Linked DNA regions of Bosea sp. 685. The protein of the gene in region 2 interacts with the protein of the main gene of each other region in a pairwise test. Links are inferred from orthologs where the notes say so. Each region holds a gene or a part of one and is shown on either strand. Other genes may lie near its edges. The genes, in order: gyrA and gyrB.

Region 1 (12,266 bases), 3.9 Mb from region 2 along the record:
CCGTCACGCCGGCCGAGGTCCAGATCTCGCGGTCCCGGATGAAGATCGGATCGGGATCGAGGCGCACATCGGGAAAGCGTTTCGAGAATTCGGCGCAACGCTGCCAATGGGTGACAGCGCGCCGCCCGTCGAGAAGCCCTGCCGAGGCCAGCAGGAAGGCGCCGCTGCAGACGGAGGCGGTGCGCTGCGCCGCCTTCGCGCGCCGGCTGATCCAGGCGACAAAGCCCGTATCGTCGCAGGCCGCGTTGACGCCCCAGCCGCCGGCAACGATCAGGGTGTGCAGCGGCAGATCGACCGCCGGCAGCGGGACTGTGGCGAGTTCGAGCCCGGCCGTCGTCATCACTCGCTCGCCATCGGCCACCACCACCGGCTCATAGGGCAGCGCACCGCGCTCGACCCTGGCGAGGTCGTTTGCCGTGGCGAAGACCTGCAGCGGCCCGGCGACATCGAGAAGCTGGGCTTTCGGGAAGGTCAGGATTTCGACGCGGCGCGGCAGGTTTGGCATGAAGCGAGGGATGATTGGCAATACGGCCAGAGATTGCTCCGCTAGGCTGGCCCACGTCAATCAGGAGTTTCCCCATGCCCCTTCACTTCGGTATCCTCGTCTTCCCGAACGTGCAGCAGCTCGATCTCACCGGCCCCTACGAGGTCTTTGCATCGGCGTGCGATACGGAGGTCCATCTCGTCTGGAAGGATCGCGAGCCGCTGCTGGCATCGACCCGCCTGTCGCTGACGCCGACCGCGACCTTCGCCGACTGCCCGGCGCTCGATGTCCTGTGCATACCCGGCGGAGGCGGCATCAATGCGCTGCTGCGCGACGACACCGTGCTCGGCTTCGTGCGCGAGCAGGCTGCGAAGGCGCGCTATGTCACCTCGGTCTGCACCGGCTCCCTGGTGCTCGGCGCGGCCGGGCTGCTGCAGGGCAAGCGCGCCACCACCCACTGGAACGCCCATGATTTCCTCGGCCGCTTCGGCGCCATTCCGGTCGACGAGCGCATCGTGCAGGACGGCAACCTGATCACCGCGGGCGGCGTCACCTCGGGCATCGACTTCGGGCTGGCTGTAATCGCGGAGCTGATGGGGCAGGCCGAGGCCGAGATCGTCCAGCTCTCGCTGGAATATGCGCCGCAGCCGCCCTTCCACTCCGGCACGCCGAAGGAGGCTTCGCCGGCGGTGCTGGCGGAAACGAGGCGCCGCCTGGCCGGATCGCGGGCGGCACGCGAGGAGATCCTGCTGAACTTGTGACGGCTTCGCTCGCCCAGGCCTTCATCCAAGGCACGCGCGGCCATCTCGACGGCGTCATCTCGATGAAGCAGGCGGAGGGTGCGATCCGGGCGTTTCTGGAGAAATAGGCTCGTCCTTTTTCGACCGATCGCACCGTCATTTCGGGCAATAGGTGAGGACGTTATCCCCCGTTTCTGGAAGGCTGCGCCGCTTTCTCCCTTCTCCCCATCAAGGGCGGCTGTTGCCGACTTTGACACTTAGGTTGCCCATCTCGGGCAAGCCCGAGATGGGTGGGAGAAGGTGGCTCGGCGCAGCCGAGACGGATGAGGGGGCGCCGTGAGCTCTCCGCCTGGCTGAACACGACGCTAACCGGACAGGGCAAGGCGCCCCCTTCTCCGGCGCTGCGCGCCACCTTCTCCCGCCAGGGGAGAAGGGAAGAAGGCGCCGCTTTCTGAGCCATGCGGGAAAGGGGTTCCCCCACCCGGCCAGAGCCGCAGGCAGTATCGCAAACAGCTTTATCGGCCCGCGCGCCTGTCTTGCTCCCGCTCCCGGCGCCAGGCGATCAGGGAAATGAATAGCGGCCCTGCGGTTACGGCGATGATGGCCCCGCCTGCCATCCATCCCAGCGCGCCGCCGCCGATCAATTCGTCGACGACAAACGCCGCGGCGAAGACTCCAACGAGCGCAAGCAAAACCTTGGCAATCCAACCGCCTCTGGTCATCGAGAGCTCCGTCCAGTTTCCGTTCAACATGAAAATCATACGTCGTCAGCCCCGGAAAGGCTCCTTCTGAGCCGACCGACGGCGCCCGATAGATGGGCGCGATTTAGCCGATCTCCGCAATGGACTGGCAAGCGGACTTTAACGCCGCGTCCTCTTCAGCCGCCTTAAGGCGGGCTTAAGATTGTGGCTCTTACGAGAAGAGCCGCGACCAAAGCATAGCCATGCTTTGGATTTAATAAACTGAGGCTAGATCCGGTCAATCTGTCGATCGGTATCTTGTCGATGCAATGCGAAGGCAAGTTATGAATAGTCAGCATATCCAGGGTATGGTGCAAAATCTGAAAGAGGGACGCCTATCGCGACGCTCCTTCATCCAGAAGATGGCGGCATTTGGCATTGGCGCCCCGATCGCGAGCCAGATTCTCGCCTGGAACAACGTTGCGATGGCCAACGCCACGCTCGAATACAAGCCGACCAAGGCCGGCGGCGGCGGGCCGCTGAAGCTCCTGCTCTGGCAGGCCCCGACCCTGCTGAATCCGCATTTTGCCTCGGGCACCAAGGACCAGATCGCCTCGCGCATCTTCTATGAGCCGCTGGCCGGCTGGGACAAGGAAGGCAACCTGATCCCGCAGCTTGCCGCCGCGATTCCGAGCAAGGAGAATGGCGGCCTTTCGGAAGACGGCACGAGCGTCACCTGGAAGCTGAAGCCTGGCGTGAAGTGGCATGACGGCAAGCCGCTCACTGCCGACGACGTCGTCTTCACCTGGGAATACGCCGCCGACCCGGCGACCGCTGCCTACACCACCGGCGCCTACAAGGACATCAAGGTCGAGAAGGTCGACGATCTCACCGTCAAGGTGATCTTCAGCAAGCCGACGCCGTTCTGGGCCGACCCCTTCGTCGGCGTCGCCGGCATGATCATCCCGAAGCATCATTTCGCCGATTACAAGGGCACCAAATCGCGCGAAGCCCCGGCCAATCTCAAGCCCGTCGGCACCGGCCCTTACAAGTTCGCCGACTTCAAGCCCGGCGACATTCTCACCGGCACGCGCAACGAGGATTATCACGTCAAGAACCAGCCGCATTTCGACACGCTCGAGGTGAAGGGCGGCGGTGACGCGGTCTCGGCGGCACGCGCGGTGCTGCAGACCGGCGAGTACGACTATGCCTGGGATACGCTGGTCGAGGACGAGGTCCTCAAGCGCCTGGAGACCGGCGGCCGCGGCAAGATCAGCGCGGCGCCCGCAGGCGATGTCGAGTTCATCACCCTCAACACGACAGACCCGTGGACCGAGGTCGATGGCGAGCGTTCCAGCGTCAAGACCAAGCACCCGACGCTGTCCGATCCGGCGGTGCGCCAGGCGATCAACCTGCTAATCGACCGCGACTCGATCCAGAAGTTCATCTATGGCCGCGGCGGCACCGCCACGGCGAGCTTCGTCAACGAGCCCAAGCAGTTCAAGTCAAGCAAGCTGAAATACGAGTTCAGCATCGAGAAGGCCAACAAGGTCCTCGACGAGGCCGGCTGGAAGAAGGGCGCCGACGGCGTCCGCGAGAAGGATGGCAAGAAGCTCAAATTCGTCTTCCAGACCTCGATCAACGCCCCGCGCCAGAAGGTCCAGGCCATCGTCAAGCAGGCCTGCCAGCGCGCCGGCATCGAGCTGGAGCTGAAGTCGGTCACCGCTTCGGTGTTCTTCTCGTCTGATGTCGCCAACCCCGACACCTACACCAAGCTCTATGTCGACATGGAGATGTACACCACGACACAGCCGCAGCCCGATCCGGAGCGCTTCCTCAACCAGTTCACCTCCTGGGAGATCGCCAACAAGGAGAACAAATGGCTGGGCCGCAACGTCTCGCGCTACTCCGATCCGGCAGCCGACGAGGCCTATAAGGCCGCCCAGAAGGAGCTCGATCCGGCCAAGCGTGCAGCGCTCTTGATCAAGGTCAACGAGATCTTCTGCGAGGCCAATGTCATCCTCCCGGTCCTTTCCAGAACCAAGGTCGTGGCGGCGGCGCAAAGCCTTTCGCACGACCATAGCGGCTGGGACGTCGACACCTGGAACCTTGCTGCCTGGTATCGCAGCTAAGCATCGGCAAGCCCCTCGCGGAGACACCGTCTGCGCGAGGGGCTGCTTCGCAATAAGAATGCCCGGCGGGTTTGACCCGCCGGGCTTTTCATATTTGGCCGGCGCCGGGACAGAGCGAACCGCCCTACCCCGCCGTGATCACCGCCTTCACGCCATCGATCACGAACTGCACCGCCAACGCCGCCAGGATCACCCCGAGCAGGCGCGTCAGCACGACATTGCCGGTGACGCCGAGCAGGCGCGCCATCGGCACCGCCAGCAGGAAGACGACGAGGCAGGACAGGATCACCAGGCCGCAGATCACGGCGAGCGAGGCCAGCATCAGCGGGTTGCCCTCGGCCCTGCCGGCCAGCAGCATCATCGCCGTCAGCGCGCCCGGCCCCGCCATCAGCGGGATCGCCAGCGGGAAGGCCGCGACATTGCGGATATGGTCCTGCGTGATCGCAATCTCGGCGGTCTGCGCCTTGCGCTCGTTGCGACGCTCGAACACCATCTCGAACGAAATCCAGAACAGCAGCAAACCGCCGGCGATGCGGAAGGCCGGCAGCGAGACGCCGAGCGCCTTCAGCACGACGTCTCCCGCCACGCCGAAGAAAGCCATGATGCCAAACGCGATGATGCAGGCGCGAACCGCGACCTGCCTGCGCTCGTCACCCGTCATGCCGCGCGTCAGCGACAGGAAGATCGGCGCGAGCCCCGGCGGATCGAGCGTGACCAGAAGCGTCACCAGCGCAGAGGTGAGGAAATCGAGGTTCATCGCGGGCAGTAAGCCATGCCGCAGAGGCGACCGCCAGCGCGAAGGTGGAACGGGTTGGACAGGGCTGCGCAAGGCCGCTTCCGCCGCCAATCAAGGCAGCATTGTGGAACGAGCGACGCCACCGCATCTCAGAGCCCCGCAACCATTTGATTTAAATGGCTTATTTTTCCCCTGAAAAGCCAATCGCCGCACTGGCTTCCCCGGCCGGAATCGGGTAGCCAGAGGCTTGAAAAATAGCAGGAATCGGGACCCAATCCCTTGAGCGACGACACAGACGACAAGCGCCCGGACGAGCCGCATTTCGGCGGCGACATCAAGCCGATTGCGATCACCGACGAGATGAAGAAGAGCTATCTCGATTACGCCATGAGCGTGATCGTGAGCCGCGCTCTGCCAGACGTCCGCGACGGTCTGAAGCCCGTGCACCGGCGCATTCTGTTCTCGATGCACGAGAACAAGAACACGCCCGACCGGTCCTACACCAAATGCGCCCGCATCGTCGGCGATACGATGGGTAAATACCATCCGCACGGCAATCTCGCGGTCTATGACGCACTGGTGCGCATGGCGCAGGACTTTTCGCTGCGCCTGCCCCTGATCGACGGCCAGGGCAATTTCGGCTCGATGGACGGCGATAGCGCGGCGGCCGATCGTTATACCGAGGCCAGGCTCGACAAGGCGGCGATGTCGCTGCTGGAGGACCTCGACCTCGATACGGTCGAGTTCCAGCCGAACTATGACGGCAAGGAGCTCGAGCCGAAGGTTCTGCCGGCACGCTTCCCCAATCTGCTCGTCAACGGCGCCGGCGGCATCGCCGTCGGCATGGCGACCAATATCCCGCCGCATAATCTTGGCGAGGTCATCGACGCCTGCGTCGCACTGATCGACAACCCCGAGATCTCGATCGACGAATTGATCGAGATCGTGCCCGGACCCGATTTCCCGACCGGCGCCTCGATCATGGGCCGCAGCGGCATCCACTCCGCCTATCACACCGGCCGCGGCTCGATCGTGATGCGCTCGAAGACGCATATCGAGGAACTGCGCAAGGAGCGCGAGGCGATTATCGTCACCGAGGTTCCCTATCAGGTGAACAAGGCCTCGATGGTCGAGAAGATCGCCGATCTGGTGCGTGAAAAGCGCATCGAGGGCATCTCCGACCTGCGCGACGAATCGAGCCGCGAGGGCGTGCGCGTCGTCATCGAGATCAAGCGCGACGCCGTCGCCGATGTCGTGCTGAACCAGCTCTACCGCTTCACCCCGCTGCAGACCTCGTTTGGCGCCAATATGGTGGCGCTGACCGGCGGCCGGCCGGAGGTTTTGAACCTCAAGGACTTCATCGCGGCCTTCGTCGAGTTCCGCGAGGAGGTCGTCTCGCGACGCACCCGCTATCTGCTCAACAAGGCTCGCGAACGCGCCCATGTGCTCTGCGGCCTCGCCACGGCGGTTGCCAATATCGACGAGGTCATCCGCCTGATCCGGACCGCGCCGACGCCCGCCGCCGCCCATGCCTCGTTGATGGAGCGCAACTGGCCGGCCGAGGACATCGCGCCATTGATCGCGCTGGTCGACGATCCGCGCCATCCGATGAACGCCGACGGCACCTACAAACTGTCGGACGCTCAGGCCAAGGCGATCCTCGAACTGCGCCTTGCCCGCCTGACGGCTCTGGGCCGCGACGAAATCGGCGAGGAGCTGTCGAAGCTCGCCACCGAGATCGCCGATTATCTCGACATCCTGCGTTCGCGCCTCCGCATCCAGACGATCATCAAGAACGAGCTTGTCGAGGTGAAGGCCGCTTTCGCCACGCCGCGCCGCACGGTGATCCAGGATTGGGGTTCCGACCTCGACGACGAGGATCTGATCGCGCGCGAGGACATGGTCGTCACCGTGTCTCACGCCGGCTACATCAAGCGCGTGCCGCTCTCGACCTATCGGGCGCAGAAGCGCGGCGGCAAGGGCCGCTCCGGCATGGCGACCCGCGACGAGGATTTCGTCGCGCGTCTGTTCGTCGCCAGCACGCACACACCGGTGCTGTTCTTCTCCTCGCATGGCCAGGTCTACAAGGAGAAGGTCTGGCGGCTGCCGCTGGCGGCGCCGAACGCGCGCGGCAAGGCGCTGGTCAACATGCTGCCGCTCGAACTGAACGAGCGCATCACCACGATCATGCCGCTGCCGGAGGAGGAGGAGAGCTGGGAGAAGCTCGACGTGATGTTCGCCACCGCCTCGGGCGGGGTCAGGCGCAACAAGCTGTCGGACTTCGTCAACGTCAACCGCGCCGGCAAGATCGCGATGAAGCTCGACGAGGGCGACGCCATCGTCGACGTGCAGATCTGCACCGAGGACAACGACGTGCTGCTGACCACGGCGCTGGGGCAATGCATCCGCTTCCCGGTGCCGGAGGTGCGCGTCTTCAAGGGCCGCGATTCCACCGGCGTGCGCGGCATCAACCTGGCCTCCAGCGACATCGTCATCTCGATGGCGATCCTGCGCCATGTCGAGGCCGACGGCGAGACGCGCCAGGCTTACCTCAAGCTGCGCCGTGCCATCGCCGGCGAGATCGGCGAGGACACCACGGCGAGCGACGGCGAAGAGGCAACCGGCAATGCCGAAATCAGCCAGGAGCGTTATGTCGAGCTCTCCGAGGCCGAGGAGGTCATTCTGACCATCTCGGTGAACGGCTATGGCAAGCGCACCTCGGCCTATGAGTACCGGATCACCGGGCGCGGCGGCAAAGGCATCGTCGCCATGGCCACCACCGAGCGCAACGGCAATCTGATCGCCTCCTTCCCGGTGGAGGAGAGCGACCAGATCATGCTGGTGACCGACGGCGGCCAGCTCATCCGCTGCCCGGTCGACCAGATCGGCGTCAAGGGCCGCTCGACGCAGGGCGTCACCATCTTCAACACCGCCGACGGCGAGAAGGTCGTCTCGGTCGAACGCGTCAGCGACGATGGCGGAGATGACGAGGGCGAAGGCGAGGCCGAGGCCGGCTCGGCACCGGAGGAGAACGGCGGGGAGTGATCCCCTCGCCGGAGGCGACGAAACAGAAAGGGGCTGCATCGCTGCAGCCCCTTTCTTCTTGGCTCTCTATTGGCCCTCGACACTACAGGTCATCCCGGATCTCGCAGAGCCTGCCATCGGGCCGGTTCAAAGCCGGCCCGATGGGGGCGCCCGGGATGACACGCGCTTCTCCAAGCAGGCGGAAATACCTCAGATCGTCTCCAGCAGCCCCTTGATCAGCGCCCGGCGCGGCGCGATCGAGGGGACCAGCCCATACTCGCTCAGCGTATGGGCGCCGCCGCCATCGATGCCGAGTCCGTCCAGCGTGGGAATGCCCAGCGCCGCGGTGAAATTGCCGTCCGAACCGCCGCCGGTCATCGGCACATCCTGCAGGTCGAAGCCGATCCCCGCCGCGATGCCGCGCGCCGTCTCGAACAGCCCGGCCACAGCGGTCGATTTCTCGTAAGGCGGCCGGTTCATCCCGCCCGTGACCTTGATCACGACATCGGGATCGCGCGGCGTCAGACCGATGATGCGGTTCTCCATCATCACGCCGTCGGCGAGGCTGGTGACGCGGCAATCGACCGAAAACCAGGCGTGCTGCGGAATCACATTGGCCGCGGTGCCGCCGCCGACCAGCGCAACCGAGGTCGTGATGCCGCGGGCATAATCGGTCATGCCCTCGATCGCTAGTATCTGATGCGCCGCCTCGCGGATGGCGCTGCGGCCATCGGCATGGCGCGTGCCGGAATGGGCGGGCCTACCTTCGAGCCTGACGTCGAAGCGGCCGACGCCCTTGCGCGCGGTGACAATCCGGCCGCCGTCGCGCGCCGGCTCCGTCACCAGAACGGCCGCCGATTTGCGCCCGATCTCCTCGATCACGCCGCGTGTCGTCGGCGAGCCGATCTCCTCATCGGGCGTGAACAGGAAGACCATCGGCCGCTTGGCCGAGCCCGCGACCGCGACCTCCTTGAAGGCCTGCAGCGCAAGCCAGGCTCCACCCTTCATATCGCAGGCGCCCGGCCCATAGAGCTTGTCGCCCTCGACGCGTACCGGCAGATCCTTGGCGCTCGTGCCGACCGGATGGACCGTGTCGAGATGCGACATCACCGCAACAGCAAGCTCGCCATTATTGGGACCGGCGCGCAGGATCAGGCTGTCGCCGAGTCCGTCGCGACCCGGCAGGCGCTCGACCGCGATCGGCAGCCCTTCGACCTCCTTGGCGACGAGGTCCATCATCCCGTTCACGCCGGGCGCATGATGGGTCGGGCTCTCCAGGGCAAGCCAGACGGACAGGGCGGAAACGGTGGGATCGATGCTGCTCATGTCGCGAGCTTCGCCAAGAAGCATGGCGCGAGCAAGGACGCACTGCGCCGAGGCCGCCTTGTCCACACCGCATGGCGAGCTGCGATTGCGGGTTGACACGGCCCACCGTCTCTACTTAACCATATGGTTAAGTAGAGACGGTGACCAACCCAGCCGCGACAGCCCCGATGGAGGACAACATGCCCAGCATCAAGAAGATCACGCCGTTCCTGTGGTTCGACAATCAGGCCGAGGAGGCGGTCGCCTTCTACCTTTCGATCTTCAAGAATGCGAAGCCCGGCCCGGTGATGCGCTGCGGCGATGCGGGTCCCGCCCCCAAGGGCAGCGTGCTCTGCGCATCCTTCGAGCTCGAAGGCCTGCAGATCACCGCCATGAATGGCGGGCCGCATTTCAAATTCACCGAAGCGATCTCGCTCCTGATCCATTGCGGCTCGCAGGAGGAGGTCGATTATTTCTGGGAGAAGCTCGGCGAAGGCGGCCAGACCAGCCAATGCGGCTGGCTCAAGGACAAATACGGCCTGTCCTGGCAGGTCACGCCCGACCGCCTCCTGGAACTCAACATGGATCCGGACCCCGCCAGGGCCGGCCGGGTCATGCAGGCGATGATGCAGATGACCAAGATCGACATCGCCGCGCTGGAGCGCGCCGCGGCGGGGTGAGCGATCTCCTTAGCTTGTAGAAACGCGCGTCAACCCGGGCGCAGCCCTCGGGTCCGATCTTCGATCGGCCCAAGGATAAACTCCGCGAAGACCCGGGATCCATGCCGGAACGGCTCAGGAATGGATCCCGGATCGGCGCCGCTTCGCGGCTTGTCCGGGATGACGGCGCGTTTTTTCGTTGTACCGCAATGTTCCCAGCTCGAGGCCTCTCCCCTCACACCCGCTTGACGTTCCAGAAGGTCGGGAAGCTCGCCAGCACGCCGGTCAGCGTCTTGCGATAGGCCGTCGGCTGGAAATACTGGCCGAGCGGCGCATAAGGCACGTCCTCGAAGACCTGTTTCTGGATATCGGCCGCAATCGCCTTCTGCGCGGCGAGGTCGGGCGCCTCGATCCAGGCATCGCGCAGCGCCTCGATCTTGGGCGCCACCGGCCAGCCCGGCCAGGCATTGGCGCCATTGCCGCGCAGCGAGAGATGGCCGACAGGGTCGAACATGTCGAGCCCGGCCCAGCCGGTGAAGAAGCAGTTCCAACCGCCCTGCGCCGGCGGCTCCTTCTTGGCGCGCCGCGCGACGACGGTGCCCCAATCCATCGCCTGATAATCGACATTCATGCCGATGCGCATCAGCATCTCGTTGGCGACCTCACATTCCGCCTTGAGGTTGGCGAGGTCGGTGACGCCGAGCAACACGACCTTCTCGCCATTATAGCCGGCCGCCGCCAGCGCCTGCTTGACTTTGCCGACATCGCGCGGGCCGTTGAGCACCTCCATGCCGGCATCGCTTGCCAACGGCGTTCCCGGCGGGAACACGCCGACGCCGGGGCGCCACAAGCTCTTATCGGGCCCGCCGACCGCCTCCATGAACTCGGACTGGTCGATCGCCAGCAGGATCGCCCGGCGGATCGCCGGATTGTCGAAGGGCGGATGCAGGTGGTTCATCCGCATGATCGCAACCGCGCCAGTCGTCTCCTTGATCACGACCTCGATCGCGGGATTCTTCGCCAGCATCGGCAGCAGATCGGGCAAGGGCTGCTCGACCCAGTCGATCTCGCCGCTCTGCAGCGCGGCCGCCGCCGTCGCAGGGTCGGGTAGCGTGTGCCATTCGACCCGGTCGAAATTCACGATCTTGGGCCCGGCGGTGCGGCCGGGCACGCCACCGCTGCGCGGAACATAGCCGGCGAATTTCTCATAGACGGCACGGCTGCCCGATTGGCGCTCCGCCGTAACGAAGCGGAACGGGCCGCTGCCGACGACCTCGGTGACCTGAGTGAAGGCGTCCGTGTTCGCCAGCCGCTCCGGCATGATCACCGGCATGAAGGCGGTCATCTTGGCGAGCGCATCAGGCAGGAGCGGGAACGGCTTCTTCAAGCGGAACTGCAGCGTCCTGTCGTCGACGGCCGTGAGCTCGTCGGTCAGGCCCAGCAGCGTCTGGCCGAAGGAATCGCGCTTGCCCCAGCGCTTCAGGCTCGCCACGCAGTCCCGCGCCAGCACGCGCGCGCCGTCATGGAACACCAAGCCGTCGCGCAGCTTGATCGTCCAGACCTTGCCGTCGGCATCGGCGACCGCGCCCTCGGCCATTTGCGGCTGGGCCTTGTAGGTCTCGTCCTGCCCAAACAGCGTGTCGTAGACCATGAAGGCGTGGTTGCGCGTCACCGTCGCCGTCGTCCAGATCGGATCGACCACGGCGAGATCGGCCTGCGGCACGAATTTCAGCACGCTGCGATCGGCCGCACGCCCGATATGCGGAGCGGGCAAGGCCAGCGCCGCGGCGCCAAGCTGGATGAACCTACGCCGTGTCGGCATGATCGACCTCCTCTCGCTGAACCGAAAGCGCAGCACAAGCGAGAGCCTATCCTGCAGCTGGAATCAGGCAAGCGGCATGCCAATGCGCGGCAACCCACCGGGGGAGACGATCAAAAAAAACGAGCGGACCGGACCTCGTCCGAACCGCCCGTTTTGAATGCTTGCCTAAGCAAAAAGCCGACTTCGCACGCCGCTCGGAGACTGGACCGGCCTAGAAGGGAAGAGACGAACGGAAAATCGCAAGGAAGGCGAAAAGGCATGTATCGGCAACGACATAAGCGCTCCCGCCGGCCGATCCAACGAGCGCAAAAGCGGCGCAGCGTCGATAAGCCCGAGAAACGGACCTCGTCTTGGACGCCGATCCCCGGGATTGGGGGGAAGCTCATGACTCGCCGATTTCTCCCCTGGGCCTGCTCTGCCGCCCCAAGCCTCAAAGCAGTGGCCGGCGGAAGACGCTTACAGAACTGCGGCCCATGGCTCTGAACTCGCCGTTAACCTTGATCGGTTAATTCGCCAGACCAGTAGTGGCTTCGCGCTGGCTGTATTTGCTGCGGCGCAAGGATGGCAAATCATGCGGCTCATCGTCGGCGCAATCATCGTCTTCGCCTGCGTCTTCGGCAGCTACGCGGCTATGGGTGGCCACCTCGAGGTCCTTTGGCAGCCATTCGAGTTTGTTATCATCCT
Region 2 (3,082 bases):
CAAACATATCGATCAGGAACGGGAAGGTCCTTTTAGCTGGGTCCGTTTCCGGACAGCTCGATCGACCGTCTCTTCATCTAAGAGCGAGAGCAGGATGCGAAAAATTGGGCACCGGTTTTTCGCATTGATCCTGCTCTAACTCCTTGATGAGAGCCGGATGATGTTTGACGTGGTCGGTGTGCGCCTGCCCTCTCACTCACCCAGATTATGGGTCGCGCCGCCTCGGCTGCCCAATTGTCTTGATTGACGATTCGCAGGAGTTGGTTTTTCGGACCGGCCCCTGGCAGCCCAGCTCAGGTATCGACGGTCGCGTTGAGGGCGTTGCTCTGGATGAATTCGCGGCGCGGCTCCACGACATCGCCCATCAGCTTGACGAAGAGGTCGTCGGCCTCGTCGTTCTGGTCGTTCTTGACGCGCAGCAGCGAGCGGGCTTCGCGGTCGAGCGTGGTTTCCCAGAGCTGTTCCGGGTTCATCTCGCCGAGGCCTTTGTAGCGCTGCAGCGAGACGCCCTTCTTGCCGATGGCGGTCACGGCATCGAACAGGTCCGTCGGGCCGTTGACGGCATGGTCGTCGCCCTTGCGGCTGAGCAGGCCGGGCTTGGCATAGGCCTCCTGCAGCGAGGCGCTCGACGCATCGAGCTTACGTGCCTCCGCGCTGGCGAGCAGGCCGGCATCGATCGCAGCGACCTGCTTCACGCCGCGCACCATGCGCGAGAACAGGAAGCCGCCATCGGCGACCTTGCCCTCCCAGCCGCGCTCAAGATCGTCGGAGATCGCATCGAGACGCGCCGCGACGGCGGCCGCCTTCTCGTTGGCCTGCGCTTCGCTGTCTTCGGAGAAGGGATGAAGCGCCCCGGCGATCGCCATCTGCTCGACGACGCGGCGGTCATAGCGCGAATGCAATTGCCCAAGCGTGAAGCGGATGCCGCGCGCCTCCTCGATCAGGACGCGCAGATCGGAGCCTGCCCGCTCGGCGTTGTCGCTCGTCTTGAAGACCGCGCCGTCGAGCGCGGTTTCGACGAGGTAATCCTCGAGCGCGCGCTCGTCCTTGAGATAAGTCTGCGATTTGCCGCGCGCCGCCTTGTAGAGCGGCGGCTGGGCGATGAAGAGATGCCCGCGCTCGATCACCTCCGGCATCTGCCGGTAGAAGAAGGTCAAGAGCAGGGTGCGAATGTGGGAGCCGTCCACGTCCGCGTCGGTCATGATGATGATCTTGTGGTAGCGCAGCTTCTCGACGTTGAACTCTTCGCGGATGCCGGCACCGAGCGCAATGATCAGCGTGCCGACCTGCTCGGATGAGAGCATCTTGTCGACGCGCGCCCGCTCGACATTGAGGATCTTGCCGCGCAAGGGCAGCACGGCCTGGTATTCGCGGGCGCGGCCTTGCTTGGCGGAGCCACCGGCCGAGTCTCCCTCGACGATGAAGAGCTCGGACTTGGCTGGATCGCGTTCCTGACAGTCGGCGAGCTTGCCGGGGAGCGAGGCGATGTCGAGCGCGCCCTTGCGGCGGGTGAGGTCGCGCGCCTTGCGGGCGGCCTCGCGCGCGGCAGCGGCTTCAGCGACCTTGCCGACGATCAGCCTGGCCTCGGGCGGGTGCTCTTCGAGCCAGGTCGAGAGCGCCTGGTTGACGACGTTCTCGACGACGGGGCGCACCTCCGAGGATACCAGCTTGTCCTTGGTCTGCGAGGAGAATTTCGGGTCGGGCACCTTGACCGAAACGATCGCGGTCAGGCCCTCGCGGCAATCATCGCCGGTGAGCGCGACTTTTTCCTTCTTCAGAATGCCCGAGGTCTCGGCATAGCCGGTGATCTGGCGCGTCAGCGCGGCACGGAAGCCGGCGAGATGGGTGCCACCGTCGCGCTGCGGGATGTTGTTGGTGAAGCAGAGCACGTTCTCGTGGTAGCTGTCGTTCCACCACAGCGCGACATCGACGGTGATACCGTCCTTCTCGGCCGAGAGCATCACCGGCTTGGTGATGATCGCCGTCTTGGCGCGGTCGAGATAGCGTACGAAGGCCTCGACGCCGCCCTCATACATCAACTCCTCGCGCACCACCTCGGAATGGCGGGCATCGGTCAGGACGATGCGGACGCCCGAATTCAGGAAGGCGAGCTCACGCAGGCGGTGTTCGAGCGTCTTGTAGTCGAACTCGATCATGGTGAAGGTTTCTTGGGACGGGGTGAAGGTCACCTCCGTGCCGCGCTTGTCGCCGGCCGGCCCCACGACCGCGAGCGGCGCCACCGCATCGCCATGGCGGAACTCCATGAAATGCTCCTGGCCACCGCGCCAGATGCGCAGCTTCAGCGAGACCGAGAGCGCGTTCACCACGGAGACGCCGACGCCGTGCAGGCCGCCCGAGACCTTGTAGGAGTTCTGGTCGAACTTACCGCCGGCATGGAGCTGGGTCATGATGACCTCGGCCGCCGAGATGCCTTCCTCGCTGTGGATATTGGTCGGAATACCGCGGCCATTATCCGTGACGGTGACCGAGCCCTCGGCGTTCAGCGTGACGGTGACGAGGTCGGCATGGCCGGCCAGCGCCTCGTCGATCGCGTTGTCGACCACCTCATAGACCATGTGATGCAGGCCCGAGCCGTCATCGGTGTCGCCGATATACATGCCGGGGCGCTTGCGCACCGCATCCAAGCCTTTGAGAACCTTGATAGAATCAGCGCCATAGGCGGCATCTTCAAGGTCGCGGGCAGCATCGCTCATGTCGTGGTCCTTCGGCGGAGGCGCGGGCATCCGCGATCGTCTTGATTCGTATGGCTGAATATAGGGGGTAATGACGGCTTTTTCACGCGTGTACGCGTGCGTGCGCGAGTCTTACAGCCTCTAGGCTGAATCAGCCCGCAAACCCCGCGATCGCCTCCAGGAAGGCCTCGCCATATTGCGCGAGCTTCCGCTCGCCGACGCCTTCGATCGCGCGCATCGCCTCCAGCCCCAGCGGCCGCTCGCGCGCCATCGCGATCAGGGTGCGGTCGGTGAAGATGATGTAGGCCGCGACGCCCTCCTCGCGGGCGATCGACAGGCGCAGCTGCCTGAGATGCTCGAACAGCCCGGCCGTGCCCTCATCGAGCCCG

What was found.
Region 1: the proteins of gyrB (region 2) and gyrA interact in binary tests that used the Escherichia coli proteins (3 or more experiments, as listed by UniProt). The link is inferred for Bosea sp. 685 from one-to-one orthologs.

What each region holds. Positions count from the first base shown.
Region 1 is NZ_CP134779.1:2,208,394-2,220,659, reverse strand. What follows is about bases 4,745-8,017. They hold gyrA (DNA gyrase subunit A), read left to right. Parts: upstream 4,745-5,051; coding sequence 5,052-7,817; downstream 7,818-8,017. Other genes in these bases: RMR04_RS11885 (M20 family metallopeptidase), read right to left, coding at 8,007-8,017; RMR04_RS11895 (MarC family protein), read right to left, coding at 4,745-4,793. Also shown: RMR04_RS11915 (GlxA family transcriptional regulator), read right to left, coding at 1-505; RMR04_RS11910 (DJ-1/PfpI family protein), read left to right, coding at 580-1,245; RMR04_RS11905 (hypothetical protein), read right to left, coding at 1,740-1,985; RMR04_RS11900 (peptide ABC transporter substrate-binding protein), read left to right, coding at 2,249-4,036; more of RMR04_RS11895, read right to left, coding at 4,161-4,744; more of RMR04_RS11885, read right to left, coding at 8,018-9,122; RMR04_RS11880 (VOC family protein), read left to right, coding at 9,311-9,781; RMR04_RS11875 (ABC transporter substrate-binding protein), read right to left, coding at 9,996-11,582; flagellar motor stator protein MotA, read left to right, coding at 12,154-12,266. UniProt on the Escherichia coli protein: A type II topoisomerase that negatively supercoils closed circular double-stranded (ds) DNA in an ATP-dependent manner to maintain chromosomes in an underwound state.
Region 2 is NZ_CP134779.1:6,088,410-6,091,491, forward strand. Bases 5-3,082 are described here. They hold gyrB (DNA topoisomerase (ATP-hydrolyzing) subunit B), read right to left. Parts: upstream 2,715-3,082; coding sequence 294-2,714; downstream 5-293. Other genes in these bases: recQ (DNA helicase RecQ), read right to left, coding at 2,845-3,082. UniProt on the Escherichia coli protein: DNA gyrase negatively supercoils closed circular double-stranded DNA in an ATP-dependent manner to maintain chromosomes in an underwound state.